3 regions of the Alkalihalobacillus pseudalcaliphilus genome follow, and region 3 is predicted to be linked to each of the others. Evidence: riboswitches for the same ligand, from Rfam matches in the RefSeq annotation. Region 3 holds a riboswitch; each other region holds the start of a gene.
What was found. Region 3 has a riboswitch for S-adenosylmethionine ahead of PQ479_RS05845 (homoserine dehydrogenase). Riboswitches for the same ligand answer to the same signal wherever they lie in the genome.

Region 1 (5,234 bases), 390 kb from region 3:
TAGGATTTTTCACTTTTGATACTGTTATTAAAGAGTTTGTTCTTCTTTTTCGTAAACGGGAACCCAACCTTCTTTTGTTTTGAAAATTCGTACAGCTACAACTTTTCTGTCGTCCATTAGTGTGAAATAATGACGATAGTTTTCTGGGACGGAGATTAAATCACCTGGCTCAAGTTCTACATCAAACCATCTTTCGTCCGTTCCTTCAATGGCAAAAATTCCATGTCCACTTACAATAAAACGTACCTCATCATCTGTGTGATGATGCTCTTGGACAAAGTTCTTTAATAGCTCATCTAAGTTAGGTGTAGAATCTGATAATGAAATGACATCAGCTGTTAAATAGCCACGACGAGCTGAAATGTCAGCAATTTCTGACTTATACACTTGTAATATCTCTTGTTTTTCCTCATCTGTTAAAGCGAACTTTTCAACTAAATGAGCAGGTAAATTCTCTGTACCCCAATTTTCATAAATGACCCCTTGTTCTTCTAAATACTTAACTAGTTCTTCCCCTACTACTCTTTCGTTATTGTCATGAAAACGTAATTGTGCCATTTTGTTTACCTCCCTTTAAATAATGTTTATATTGTAATTGTCGTAAGTGAAAAGAACATAAAAACTCAAAGGCTTCCAAATGCTTCTTTGCCTCAAAACCTGTTCTTCCCCATACGGTAATACCATGGTTACGAATAAGAACGCCCTTAATGTCAGGTGTAATTTTCTTCCCTAGCGCTTTTGCTAAGGTAGGAATATCTGCGTAATTTTCTATAATGGGTAAGGTTATTTCGCCATCCTCTTCCCAAATGTTAAAAGCTTTAATAAGCTCTTGACCTCTAAAGGTAATCAAGCCATCATCACCATACAAATCTGAAATTAAATTATTATCTAATGTATGAACATGAAGACTACAACCAGCATCTGTTTTTTTGTAAATTTCTGTATGAAGTAACGTTTCTGCTGAAGGTTTTAAGTACGAATGCTCAATCGATTCACCGAACTCATCTACTAACAGAAAATCTTCATTTGTTCGTTTCGTTTTATCTTTACCACTTGCCGTTACTAAGAAGGTAACAGGATTATCCGATACCTTTATCGATAAATTCCCACTCGTACCAGGAAACCAATCTCTCCGTGCCAATTGTTCCTTAATATCAGCAAGTTCTTCCCAGCGTTCCCTCATCATCGGATCACCTCCAACTTCTTAATATGATTCAGAATGTCAAAAAAATCGCTAAACGTTGTATATGGTATATCTTGCTTTTGGCATTCCTCTTCCAAACGGGCTCGAGCGAATACATGGTCTGCTTTTTTGGCTGCTTCAAAATCGGTCACTGAATCACCAATCACAATGTTAAAATCCTCCGCTTCGGAAATGGTACGTATGATTGATGGTTTACAGCACCCACACTCGTTATGACAATCGGTGTCACATGGGTAAGGCCAAGTAATTTCAATGACCGGTCCTTCAGCATCATGGCCATTGCAATAGATTTGCTCTTCTTCTAAGTCAAATCTAGCTAATAAAGGGTAAACAAAAAAATCAATGCCACCACTTACCACATAAAAGCGAATACTTTCCTGCTTACAATAATGAAGTAATTCTTGAAACCCCGGTCTGACTTTTACAGTGTCTAATAAATAGCTCACCATTTCTGGTTTCTTATTACTTTTTATTAAACGAAAAAGCTGGCCCACACCTTCTTTAATAGAAATAGATTGTGAAAGGATTTGCTCTTTTATGGCCTCTGCATCATTTGGACCGAACTTTTCCATTAATGCAACAATATTATCTGACTCCGTAATCGTTCCATCAAAATCACAATAAATGACTGGTTTTGTCACGGTTTTAAATACCCCCATGCATCAATGGCTTGCCTTAGTTCTATACTTGTATTGGCTACCTCCAGTAAACTCTTCTGTTCCATAACTCCATCAATCGCATGACGAAAAGCTTTTCCACCCGCTATCGCTCCACCTGGATGACCGTGGATGCCACCTCCAGCATTAATCACAATGTCTGGACCAAAATCACTGATAATTTTTTCAGTCATCCCAGAGTGAATGCCTGCAGAAGGAACCGGGAATGCTTTCTTATAGCTATCATCTTGCTCAGTTAATGACGTGACAATGCCTAACACTTTGTCCTTTTCTAACGCCACATTACCATAAGGTGACGGGAATAAAACAAGGTCCGCTCCAGCCATTCTTAATAATTTCCCTAACAATAATTGATGAGAAAAACCATAATAAGCACTCGATGTCATCGCCCCACTTACTGCAGGGTGGGCTAAAATGGGCACATCAATTTCGGTATCCTCTCTTAAATCTTGTAAGACATCCAACCCATAAGCAAAGACATTCAAGAGTAGAGCAGGTGCTCCTAAATCTATCGCTTGCTTAGCCCTGTCCTTAAGTTGTGAGGTCCTTCCAGTGATATTGACAGCATATAATGGTCTATGTCCTGTTGATTCTGCCGCTTCCGTAATAGCAGCCAAACACACTGGAATTCTCTCTTCTAGAGGTGTTTTTTCATTTTCAAATAAAATTTCATCATCTTTAATAATGTCAACTCCGCCTAACGCTTGAAGAAGCATTTGCTCATGTAACGAGTCTAAATCTCTACCGATCGCCGCTTTAAAAATACTCATTAATAGTGGCCGTTTCTTCACTTCTACAAGTTCACGGACACCATCAATCCCATATCTCGGACCGGGAAAATAGGATTTTAACTCACTAGAGAAGTTTAAATCGATTAATTTCACTTCACCATCAAGGGAAAGTTTACCAAAAACCGTTGTTAAAATCGCTGGTAAATCCGGAGAGAAGTTTAAACTTGGATAGCTAATTTTTATTAATCCATGCTCATCACGACCTTCTCCTACATATTCTACTTGCTCTACATTTCCTTTATGAGCCTTTAATTGCTCTTGTTCAATGGTTGGTAACTCTGTCCACGATCCTACTGTTAATCCTAAGGCTATTCCTTCTGCTTTTTTAGCTAATTCCTCTTTTTTTCCTTTTACTAGATACGTTGCTGTCACATGACTCATGTTTGTTCCACTCTCCTTACACCTATCAAATTACTAACAAAAAACTCTCCATTCAAATAAAGAAGGAGAGGACAAATTTGTATTCCCTCTCTCATCTTTCAATCATAAAGATTGTAAGAATTAGCACCGTATTTAAATAAACCGGTTGCCGGGCTTCATAGGGCTTATCCCTCCGCCAGCTCTTGATAAGAGATTATTTATTTTTATATGAAAGTATACTTAAGGGTGGTAGTACGTGCCTTGAAGTTAACTGGTCTTCCATCTTGCGATAGACGACCTTAACAGGTCACTGCTCCCTTTTTGGTCGTGCGACTCCTGATGGTGATGGAGTTGTAAACGAGCCAAATGTTTAAGAAGTCGCCACTACTTTCATCTTTATTGGTGGCGAAATGAATCAGCTTCTCCATAAGTGGTTTATATGAAAGTTCCTGCTGATACTCATATGCGGAACTTGGCTTGCCGCTACTACCGAAAATCATGCTCCGAGACAATCACGTGGCGCTGAGCTAATCGGCTATGACCGGAACTCAGCTCTGTCACTAATAGTCATCTGATGATTCGATATTGTTCCATTTTGTTGCTACTTGCTTGGTTGTATTTTCCTTGCTATATATATTGCCAGTTTACTTGTTTAATTGTCAATCTTTTTTTATTATTTATTCTATTTAGCTTATTTCTATTTCAAAGGCACACTTAGCCTATTATGTGTAATATATATAATTTTCAAAAACTTATTGACGACCGAGCCTACATCCTTTATAGTAATCACAAGTCAGTTAATTTCATATTTTTTACACTCTTATCATGAGTAGGTAGAGGGATTTGGCCCGATGAAACCGCAGCAACCGACCTTTTGGCACGGTGCTACATCCAACAGACATGTTCTGGTAGATAAGAGAGGTCGATTCACACATTGTCTATTCGCCTCTTTCTGCTAACAGAAAGAGGCTTTTTTATTACTTAAATTAAAGGGGAAGATAACAAATGAGTATACAATACATAGCATTAACAGAAGCAACTGCTGTCAATTTTTTAAAAGAAATTGGTTTACTAAATGAAGATGAGCGGGCGACAGTATCAGAGATTGGTGACGGCAATTTAAATTATGTTTTCAATATTTTCAGTCAAACAACAGGTCGTTCATTTATTGTTAAACAAGCTCTACCATATGCCAAAGTGGTTGGTGAAAGTTGGCCGTTAACACTAGACCGTGCAAGAATTGAAGCATCAGTTCTTCAACTCGCTGCCAAATACGTACCTAATCTTGTGCCAAAGGTTTTTCACCATGATCAGACACTTGCCTTAACCGTCATGGAAAATCTTAGTGACTTTACAATTTTACGTGAAGGATTGATTACGGGTAATCTTTACCCTCAAGTTGCAAGCCATATTGGTATTTATTTAGCAGAAATACTTTTTCGTACATCAACCTTTCATTTACACCCTAAGGAAGCAAAAGAACTCGCGGTAGATTTTATCAATCCAGACCTTTGTGATATTACGGAAAGACTCGTTTTCACTGATCCATTCTTTGATAGTGAAACAAACTCTTTTGACGACCATTTGAAACCACTCGTACATGAATTATGGAGCGACAATAAGCTAAAAAGAGAAGTCGCAAAATTAAAACATCTCTTCTTAACAAAATCGGAAGCACTTATACACGGAGACATTCACACAGGTAGTATTTTTGTAACAAAAGATGAAACAAAAATTATTGATCCTGAATTTGCCTTTTATGGACCAAAAGCTTTTGACATCGGCACTTTTTTTGCGAATCTGATTATGAATTATTATGCACAAGAAGGTCAAGCAAGTAATTCAATTGAGAAAGAACAACAACAAAGCTATTTAATTCAAACGCTCATCGATACGTGGAAGGTTTTTGAAACGACATATACCGAGCTTTGGAAAAACGAAAGTAAAGAGTCGTTTACAAAAGTGGATGGTCACCTTGAAGATGTATTAGCGACGATTTGGACAGAGTCAGTTGGATTTGCAGGTGCAGAAATGATTCGTCGCATGATTGGTTTAGCACATGTAAAAGATGTCGATAGCATTCAAGAGTTAGCAATCCGTCAATCTGTTCAGCAAACCATTATACAAGTAGCTCGAACATTCATCACAGAACGTCATTCAATTAAAGACATGGATTCGCTTATTCAACAAGTAAAGGTGGTA
Region 2 (5,234 bases), on a different contig from region 3:
CTGAGCTCTTAATTCTGGATCAGGGATTAATTCGGCTCTTTCTTTCCATTGGTCATAATAACGATGAACCGTCGGTAAAACATCCCTAAAAATATTCATCATTAATGGGATTGGTTGTGTCGGAACTTTCAAAGTGGATCCTCCTTATCTATACCTAACGTTAGCACAAAATGAGTCCGACAACAAACGATCAAATCTTAAAATCTTATGAAGATACTCATGTCCATAAGTTCATAATTCCAACCGCATGTCGAAATACAACTTCTTTTTCAGGCTCATTAAAAACCTCATGATATAGGCCTTTCCATTCTTTATAATACTTCTCCGTCACATCTAAGCTATCAAACCAGTCACGCACGGCATATTTACTCACAATCTTATCATCTCCGGCTTGCAAAACAGCAAGTGGTATATCTGGCATTTTTTCTGGATAACGTGTGGCAAGGTGCATATTTTTATGAAGCTCCTGGTACCACCTTACGGAAACCTTTGTTACTCGTAACTCATCACGAACATACTGATCTCTTATCTGTTCATCTCTCGTGACATGATTCGAATTTATTCCAGATGCTACCGTAAGAGTTGGGGTTAGGCGATTTAATACTTTAGAGGCTAAATCTTTGCTTGTCTTAATAGGCCTAAATAGACCTAAACAAGGTGAGGATAAAAGTAAACCTTGAATATCCTTCGCTTTGCTCTCCATCACATAACGAATCGCAACAAGCCCACCCATACTATGACCCAATATAAAAATAGGCTGTTCAAACTTCTTCGCTTCATCTACCCATTCTTGCACGGCATCTATATATTGAGAAAATTGATTGATATGACCTCGTTTACCTCTTGTTTTTCCTTGCCCTGGTAAATCACCCATGATGACATGAATACCATGCTCATTCCACTTCTGAGCTAACCACTCATAACGACCATGATGTTCACCTGCTCCGTGTATTAAAACAATCGTCGCTCTGGCATCTTTACTTGCATATGTCCACATGCAATCAACTCCTTTTACTCAGCCAAAATCTTGTCTTCATTTTACCGAAAACATGAACTAAAAGAAAGAAAATAGATTTTTTTGATGCTATTCACCTAGCATTTATGAAGTTTTTGACATGATTTGATACAATATATGAGGGAGCAAACATTTTTATAAGAGGAGTGTGCCAACTATGATTTATGCTTATAACGGAAAAGAACCTCAAATCGCTAAATCAGCTTTTATAGCTGATTATGTTACGATTACAGGTGATGTTGTGATTGGCGAAGAATCAAGTATTTGGTTTCAAACAGTCATCAGAGGTGACGTAGCACCAACTATTATTGGAAACAGAGTGAATATCCAAGATCAATCCATGTTACACCAAAGCCCTGATCTGCCACTTATTATTGAAGACGATGTCACGGTTGGTCATCAAGTGATGTTACATAGCTGCCTCATTGGCAAACGCTCATTAATTGGGATGGGTACAACGATTCTAGATGGAGCGGAAATCGGTGAAGGTGCATTCATTGGGGCTGGTAGTCTCGTCCCACCCGGAAAAAAGATTCCGCCCAACACTTTGGCATTTGGACGACCCGCTAAGGTTGTTCGTGCTATTAATGAAAAAGATCGTCAAGAAATGGAGCGAATTGTTAAAGACTACCGGAACAAGGGACAGATTTATAAACAAGCACAAGTAAAAAAGGATGTATAATATCGATAATGATAATCAATATTAATGGTAAAGGGTAGGAACGCCATTCCCACCCTTTACAGCTAGCTAATTAACCTAAATGTTCTGGCTCGAACGTTTTACAGTCTGTCTCTTCTGTCTTTTTGGCTTGCTTACCCTTATGACTTACCACATAAATTTTATCTGCCCCACAGCGATTATTATGATCCCAATACACACAGTTGTTTACTTCACATAATACTTCAACAGCCATTATCATCACCTCCTACGTACATTTTTACCTGTTTATATGCCTCGCATACCCAAAAGCCTCGGAAAATGTCTCACATTACAGGATAAATCTGGCTCTGTTTTTTTATGTCACTATACAGTAAAAAAGCCCTTCTACCGAGAGCATCGATTAGAAGGGCCTTTATCATTCATTTCATATCAAGGTTAACGTAAAACTTTAGCTTGCTCTTTTAAAGCGGCTGCTTTATCTGTGTTTTCCCATGGTAAGTCAACATCTGTACGTCCAAAGTGACCATATGCTGCCGTTTGCTTATAAATAGGGCGACGTAGGTCAAGCATTTTAATAATGCCTGCTGGACGAAGATCAAAGTTGTCTGCAATAAGCTGAACAAGTACTTCTTCTGATACGACACCTGTTCCAAATGTATCAACCGAAATCGATACCGGGCGTGCCACACCAATCGCATACGCTAATTGTACTTCACACTTATCAGCTAGACAAGCAGCAACGATGTTTTTGGCTACATAACGAGCAGCGTAAGCACCAGAGCGGTCTACTTTTGTTGCATCCTTACCAGAGAATGCACCACCACCGTGACGAGCATAACCACCGTACGTATCAACGATGATTTTACGTCCTGTAAGACCTGCATCACCTTGTGGTCCACCGATAACGAAACGACCTGTAGGATTGATAAAATACTTCGTTTGATCATCAATTAATTCAGCAGGAACTACTTCATTAATCACATATTGCTTTAAATCTTTTTCAATTTGTTCTAAAGTAATCTCTGGATGGTGCTGAGTTGAAATAACAATCGTGTCAACACGCACTGGTTTTCCAGCTTCATCATATTCAATCGTTACTTGTGTTTTACCATCAGGACGTAAGTAGTCTAAAATCTCATCTTTACGAACTTGAGCTAAGCGACGAGATAATTTGTGACTTAATGAAATCGGTAAAGGCATTAATTCATCCGTTTCATTCGAAGCAAAACCAAACATTAGCCCTTGATCTCCTGCACCAATTGCTTCGATCTCTTCATCTGTCATTTGACCTTCACGAGCTTCCAAAGCTTTGTCTACACCTAATGCAATGTCAGCTGATTGCTCATCAATCGACGTTAAAACGGCACAAGTTTCTGCATCAAAACCATATTTAGCACGTGTGTAGCCGATACCTTTAATTGTCTCACGAACAATTTTAGGAATATCCACATAAGTGCTTGTCGTAATCTCGCCGGCAACTAATACAAGACCTGTATTGACAGAAGTCTCACAAGCTACACGAGCATTTGGGTCACTTTTTAAAATCTCATCTAAAATCGCATCTGAAATTTGGTCACAAATCTTATCTGGGTGTCCTTCAGTAACCGACTCAGAAGTAAATAACCGTCTACTTTTTAAAACCATATCTCATTTCCTCCTCTGCACACAACTACAAACAGCTATGAGCCAATAATTTATAACGGCACTCATTTCCGATTGAATGGGAGTAAAATAACAATCGAAGACACAATTTGACAAATATAAACAATAAAAAACCCATTCCACACATACTGAGGAAAAGGGTTGGAGTGTTTACCTTTCGCCTCTTATCGTTCAAGGTCATATGCCTTGCAGGTTAGCACCTTTTCATTTCTTTTCATTGAAATGATGGTTGCTGGGTTTCTTCGGGCCTGTCCCTCCACCGACTCGGGATAAGAGTATCCGTTCGCAACATATCATAACGCAGATTAAAATGACTGTCAATTATTTTGAGATTTTCTTTTTATTTAATTATTTCCATTCTTTCACACACTAAATAACCTTCTTATTTTTGAGGACTACTTGTCTGTTTTTTCATCCAATTGGCAGCTTCCGTTAATATGCGCTGTTGATCCTTTAAAGGAAAATGATGCGAAAAATGAGGATAGTACCAGCTTTGAACATGACCATGTAACGCATTTTCTAACCGATAAGAATGTTCAATCGACACATGTTCATCTAACATACCATGTATCGTTAAAATCGGTACTGCACTTTGCTTTAACTCTGGAATTGGACTTCTCTCTTGATAGCGTTCGGGGTATTTATTTGGTGTACCACCAATTACACGCTTCATCATCCTCCTTAAATCAATACGCTCCTCATAGGTTAGAAACATATCCGTCACACCATTCCATAAAACACAACTAGCTAATGATGGCCGTTTTAAAGCCGTTAATAAGGCCATAACACCCCCCCGTGAAAATCCTAATGCATGGATTTGATTGTGCTGAACTTCTTCACTTTCATATAATAAATCGTAGGCTTTAAAAGCATCTTCACGATCCTCACCGGCAAAATCTTCTTGCCCTTCACCACCACGATTTCCCCGATAAAAAGGGGCGATGACAACGAACCCCTCACTGGCCCACTGAATGACTCTCTGAACTCTGACCATTCCAACATTTTTTATACCACCTCTTAAATATAATAGACCGGGTAGCTTACCTTTATTTAAAGGGGTTGCCAAATATCCCTTCACTTGTAATCCAGCACTTAAATAGGTGATTTCAAATAAATCAATCCTCTGATGAGGAGACGGAATTCTCTTTTTTTCTAACAACATCATGACACAACCTTTTCTCGCAGTAGGCAAACACACATTCAACCCTTTGAACATAGACTATCACAGATCTAATTATACAAATGTGCAAGGAGTTGATAAAGATGAGTACCTTAAAACGTTTAACTTTTATGCTGTTACTTCTTTTCCTTATATTAATACCTGTTGCTTGCTCAAATTCAAACGCCGAATTAGAAAAAGTGCGTCTAGCTGAAGTGACACGTTCTATTTTCTACGCTCCCCTCTATGCGGCTATTTCAGAAGGTTTCTTTGAAGATGAAGGAATTGATTTAGAATTAACAACAACCTGGGGTGGAGATACAACAATGACAACACTTCTATCTGATGGAGCAGATGTTGCTTTAGTAGGTGCGGAAACATCGATTTATGTGTATGCCCAAGAGGCCAATGATCCTGCCATCAACTTTGCCGCTTTAACTCAAACTGACGGAACCTTTTTAGTATCTCGCGAAAAGCTCGACTCATTCGAATGGAGCGATTTAAAAGACTCTACATTCCTCGGTCAACGTGTCGGTGGTATGCCGCAGATGGTCGGTGAACATGTATTAAAACAGCATGGCATTGACCCTCATGGAGATTTAGAATTGATTCAAAGTATTGATTTTGGCAATATCCCAAGTGCTTTTGCTTCCGGTACTGGCGACTTTGTTCAATTATTTGAACCACAGGCCACACAATTTGAAAATGAAGGGATTGGTTATATCGTTGCTTCATTT
Region 3 (5,234 bases):
CTCCAATTCCGAGTACTGCTACGGTGCTATTTTTTAAACGATCCAAACCATCATGTCCGATCGCTAATTCATTTCGTGAAAATTGATGTAGCATTCTTTCAATAACCCCTTCCAAACAATCGATATGTGTACGTTTTTGACTATATCATAGCCACTTAGAAAAGTCTAAAACATTTACAAGTCGCTGAGTAACTACAATTAAACGGCTTTCCATTGTAAGTAATTTAAGACAATGTAGTGAGTAACTATACGTAAAAAACCTAACACAGTTCATATAGGGTACTCCTCACTCGCTTTCTTACTTACAACATTACATCATACTTGAGCAACGGTTTTACTAGACTTTACTCTTTTTGTACAATTAGAATAAAAGTAATATACTCAAAATGCCCCTTATCTAAGGTCGGAGGTAACCAATGGATGAACAACAAATTTTTCCAATCATGATTAATGAAGAAACATCGGGCTTACATTCAATTAACATGTATCTTGTAAAAATGAATCAAAAACTCTTGTTAATTGATGCCGGTTATCACCATCCTAAATACGAAAAAGCCTTTGATTCCGCTTTACAACAATTTGGCTTTTCATTAAATGATCTAACTGCTATTTTACTAACTCACCACCATATTGATCATGTTGGTTTAGTTAACTACATAACGAAGCAGCATTCACTGCCTGTCTATGTACACCCTATCGCCTTCCCCCGTTTAAAAAGGGACCTAGATTTTTTACAAACACGTATTGATTTTTTTGAAAAACTTTATCGGGAAATGGACTGTAATGAAGCTGGACAGAGGCAAATTAAGTATTTACAGAAAGCGATAATGGATAATGCGAAGCAAAAAATTGACGTAGACTTACAAACAATACCTACACAATATGAAGATTTTGAAGTAGTCACTTTCCCGGGACACGCACCGGATCAAGTTGGTTTTTATTTAAGAGAACAGCAAATCTTATTTGGAGGAGATTTATTGATTGAGCACATTTCTAGCAATGCCCTTGTTGAACCAGACCAACAAGGGAATCGCCTCTTAACGTTAATTGAACATAAGCACTCATTAGAAAAATGTTTGAAACTCCCTTTATCCAGAGTGTATGCCGGTCATGGCCAAGTAATCGATTCTCCTCAGGAGTTAATTCAAAAACGAATTGAACAAATTAATCAAAAAGCAGAGCGTATTCTAAAGTTAATTCGCCAAGGCTTTCAAACAGGTAATGCAATTGCACTTGAGATGTATGCACACCGTTATCAAAGCCAATTTCCACTTGTCATGTCTGAGGTCATTGGTCACCTTGATTATTTAGAGTATAATGGCCTCATTGAAAAACGGCTCCACCCACAGACTCAGATTGCTATTTATATAGCCTGTTCTAAAAGCTGATTTCAATCGCACATGGCGAAGCCCGATTCACTTCGCCACCAACAAAGATGAAAGTAGTGGCGACTGTTCAAACTGTTGGAGCGTTTACAACTCGATCACCATTAGGAGTCGGCCTGACTAAACTGGGAGCACTGTCCTACTAAGGTCATTGATCGCGAGATAGATGACCAGCTAACTTCACGGCACAAACTATCGCCCATAAGTAACTTTCATATAAAATAAAGGCTAACTATCCATAAAGATAGCTAGCCTATTTAAGACGTGAAGAAATCCCGTAAATGCCGTGTTCGACTAAAGCTTTGAACCTGCTCAAGCAGGTGGGTGCCCCGTGCCCTTCTTTTTAAGTCCAAGCTCTCACTAGGCATGTAATCCAAAAGGCAACCTTTGGCTCCCGTTCAAAAAACGTTGGCTCAAAACGTTTAATGATAACGCACATCACAGGATTTCTAATAATTAACGTTATTATACGATGACTGACCATCTATTTCAACCTTTTGTTATAATTTTCAGACTATTATCCTATTTGCCACCCTTTTTATCACTATGGTACATTAGATATACAAATTAGAACGAGCAATTTCTATTATTAGTTTTAAAAGGATGTGTATAAATGGAACCACTAGCCATTCAACGTTGCATAGAAGTCAAACAAGAAATTGGTTTAATTGAAAAGAAAATTGTCGAAACCTCTTTTGATTTAAAAATCGATCATGAATACATACATGCAAAAACAGAACGGTTTTCTATTAAATCAATTTTAGACATATCCTTTCGGTTAAAAGAAGAAAAAGCAATAGGTTACTTATATATTCATACAACAAAAGGTATTCGTACTTTTCATATTCGCCATAATCCGATTGAATTTATTAATGTCTTCAAGAAATTAAGAAGTGAGACGACCGAGTACGAGTGATTCTTGCCAGCTCTTTTCAGTTAGCTCGCCCTGAATCGAAAAAATCTCAAGTCCCGTTGTTACGTCATTGAACTCCCCTTTCACTAAATAAGCGTCCCCATCCAGACCATGTTGTTTATGAACAACGATTGCTTCTGGATGGAGGTAATGATGAATATCTACGCTTGCAGCTTTACTAAAGGCCAGATAATACCTTTCAGCTTTTTCTGGTTGCCACTTACCATTACTTACCTCACCTTGTTTTTTCGTTTTATACGTATTATAAGAATTACCCGTTCCGAACCTACTCAAAAACAGAAAATCCTCGACCATACTATTTGCAGTTGCTTCCTTGCCAGCACCGGGACCTGTAAATAAAAGCTCGCCAATCATTGGTCCTTCAATTTGAATCGCATTCGTCACTCCATTAACGGCTGTATATGACTCCTCTTTTGCTAAAAACACAGGCTCTACCTTGGCCTTGATTTGTCCTTGATGACACTCAGATGTCCCGATTAACTTCAACTGTAAACCAAGTTGTTGGGCTAATTCTAGTTGCCAACCCTCAACATACCGAATTCCTTCTCTTGTTACTTGCTCCTTTTTTGGCCAAATTCCGAAACAACATTTAGTCAAAATCCTAATTTTATACCAAGCATCAAATCCATCAATATCATCAGTCGGATCATTCTCGGCATACCCTAATTGCTGTGCTTGTGCTAGAGCTTCATCAAATGAAAGATTCCTTTCCTTCATTTCAGTTAAAATATAGTTCGTTGTTCCATTTAAGATGCCACTTACCCGAAATATTTCAGTCGTCGGGATAATCCCACGCAACACATTAATAATCGGAATCCCACCTGCAACCGCGGCTTCGTAACCATAATAAGTCTGCCTCTGTTCAGCTAAGTCCTCTAAAGTTTCTCCATACTCGGCCACTAGCTTTTTATTTGCCGTAATAACGGGTGTACCTTTTTCCAAGAAAAATTCTGTATATTGGTAGGCAGGCTCTAGCCCACCAATCGCTTCAAATACCAAATCATAATCGCACTTTTTCGAAAATTCATTCCAATCACTCGTAATAACGGATACAAAACTTGTTCCTTGTAATGATTGTTGATATTTATCTTTATCGCGTATTAATATGCCTTCAATCGTCAAGGCCTCCCCAAACTGGCCTTGCAATGTGTGTGCAACCGTAGCTAATCGCTCTGCAACACCTAGACCGACCGTCCCAAAACCCATTAAACCTACTTTCATTTAACAGCACCCCTTTATATGCTTCATTATGTAAAAAAACCTTTCCAATAAGGAAAGGTTTCATCTGCCTTTTCTTATCTCTCAGAGCTTTACTCTGCTGAACGTAGCACCTTTATTTGTTTGGCTAACAAATAGGTTGCCGGGCTTCGACGGGTCAGTTCCCTCCACCACTCTAGATAAGTTCACATGTCATTTTTAAGTTATTCAGATTATATCGTTAAGTTGTTAGATTTGTCAATGGAGTTTTCTACACTCTTATTCGCTTTTCTTTCTAATCACTGACAAATTTAAATCAAGTAGTTGCTCTAAACTTACGTCACTCGGTGCATTGGTTAATAAATCACTTGCACTTGCTGTTTTAGGGAAAGCAATCGTATCACGTAAGTTCGTACGTCCAGCAAATAACATCACCATTCGGTCCAGCCCTAGTGCGATTCCACCGTGTGGCGGTGTACCATATTCAAATGCCTCTAATAAAAAGCCGAATTCTTCTTTTGCAGCTTCTGGTGTGAACCCAAGTGCTGCAAACATTTGCTCTTGAATGTCACGCTGGTAAATCCGTTGTGAGCCTCCACCTAATTCGTAACCATTTAAAACAAGGTCATACGCATTTGCACGAACACTTCCAGGATCTGTCGCAAGTAAGCTCATATCTTCTTTTAATGGGCTTGTAAACGGATGGTGTAAGGCAACAAATCGTTTCGCCTCTTCATCGTATTCAACTAACGGGAAGTCGACAACCCATAGGAAGTTATATTTGGATTCATCAATTAAGCCAAACTGCTTGCCAAATTTCAGGCGAAGTGCACCTAAGCTATCCCAGACAACTTGTTTTTTATCTGCGGCAAAGAATAATAAATCCCCTGTTTTAGCAGACATGGTTTCTATAAGTCTCTTCGCCTGCTCATCCGTGAAAAATTTGGCGATTGGTCCTTTTAGGCCTTCTTCCTCCACCTTTAACCAAGCAAGTCCTTTGGCACCGTATTGCTTAACAAAGTCAGCTAATGCATCAATTTCTTTACGTGATAATTGATCAGCACCACCTTCTAGGTTCAAACCTTTTACTGTACCACCTGTAGTTAAAGCCGATTTAAATACTTTAAAATCTGTATCATGTAAAGCCTCAGTTAAATCAATAAGCTCCATTCCAAAACGTGTATCAGGTTTGTCTGACCCATAACGATTCATAGCTTCATCATACGTTAGGCGAGCAAATGGTACGGTGATTTCGATCCCACGAACTTCCTTCATGAGCTTTGCCATCATTTGTTCTGTCATTGCTAAAAGCTCTTCTTTATCCATAAAAGATGTCTCTATATCAATTTGTGTGAATTCTGGCTGACGGTCAGCTCGTAAATCCTCATCACGGAAGCAACGAACAATTTGATAATAACGCTCAAAGCCCGAAACCATTAATAACTGTTTAAAAATTTGTGGTGACTGCGGTAATGCATAAAATTCGCCTGGATGAACTCGACTTGGTACTAAATAATCTCTGGCGCCTTCAGGTGTACTTTTTGTTAACATTGGCGTTTCAATTTCCATAAAGCTTTGATTATCTAAAAACTCACGTACCGTTTTGGTTGTTTGATGGCGAAGCTTAAACGTTTCTTGCATATCAGGACGTCGAAGGTCTAAATAACGGTATTTCAAACGAATATCTTCGGAAGCATCCGTATTTGCCTCAATTTGAA

Region 1: it holds a riboswitch for S-adenosylmethionine, as region 3 does, so the genes downstream of both, PQ479_RS03690 (2,3-diketo-5-methylthiopentyl-1-phosphate enolase) here and PQ479_RS05845 (homoserine dehydrogenase) in region 3, are expected to answer to the same signal.
Region 2: it holds a riboswitch for S-adenosylmethionine, as region 3 does, so the genes downstream of both, metK (methionine adenosyltransferase) here and PQ479_RS05845 (homoserine dehydrogenase) in region 3, are expected to answer to the same signal.

The regions. Positions count from the first base shown of each region.
Region 1 covers NZ_JAQQWS010000001.1:760,215-765,448, forward strand. Annotated here, with positions in the region: gene PQ479_RS03675 (1,2-dihydroxy-3-keto-5-methylthiopentene dioxygenase) at 28-558, opposite strand; gene PQ479_RS03680 (methylthioribulose 1-phosphate dehydratase) at 536-1,186, opposite strand; gene PQ479_RS03685 (2-hydroxy-3-keto-5-methylthiopentenyl-1-phosphate phosphatase) at 1,183-1,863, opposite strand; gene PQ479_RS03690 (2,3-diketo-5-methylthiopentyl-1-phosphate enolase) at 1,842-3,053, opposite strand; SAM riboswitch class I at 3,142-3,245, opposite strand; SAM riboswitch class I at 3,850-3,951, shown strand; gene mtnK (S-methyl-5-thioribose kinase) at 4,038-5,234, shown strand, end outside.
Region 2 covers NZ_JAQQWS010000008.1:93,630-98,863, reverse strand. Annotated here, with positions in the region: gene PQ479_RS16030 (tetraprenyl-beta-curcumene synthase family protein) at 1-132, opposite strand, end outside; gene PQ479_RS16025 (alpha/beta hydrolase) at 218-997, opposite strand; gene PQ479_RS16020 (gamma carbonic anhydrase) at 1,173-1,697, shown strand; gene PQ479_RS16015 (DUF1540 domain-containing protein) at 1,768-1,929, opposite strand; gene metK (methionine adenosyltransferase) at 2,112-3,320, opposite strand; SAM riboswitch class I at 3,500-3,614, opposite strand; gene PQ479_RS16005 (alpha/beta hydrolase family protein) at 3,721-4,500, opposite strand; gene PQ479_RS16000 (ABC transporter substrate-binding protein) at 4,602-5,234, shown strand, end outside.
Region 3 covers NZ_JAQQWS010000001.1:1,153,106-1,158,339, forward strand. Annotated here, with positions in the region: gene PQ479_RS05825 (tRNA threonylcarbamoyladenosine dehydratase) at 1-94, opposite strand, end outside; gene PQ479_RS05830 (MBL fold metallo-hydrolase) at 417-1,388, shown strand; RNA gene ssrS (6S RNA) at 1,654-1,835, opposite strand; gene PQ479_RS05840 (hypothetical protein) at 1,999-2,301, shown strand; gene PQ479_RS05845 (homoserine dehydrogenase) at 2,272-3,540, opposite strand; SAM riboswitch class I at 3,612-3,723, opposite strand; gene aspS (aspartate--tRNA ligase) at 3,796-5,234, opposite strand, start outside.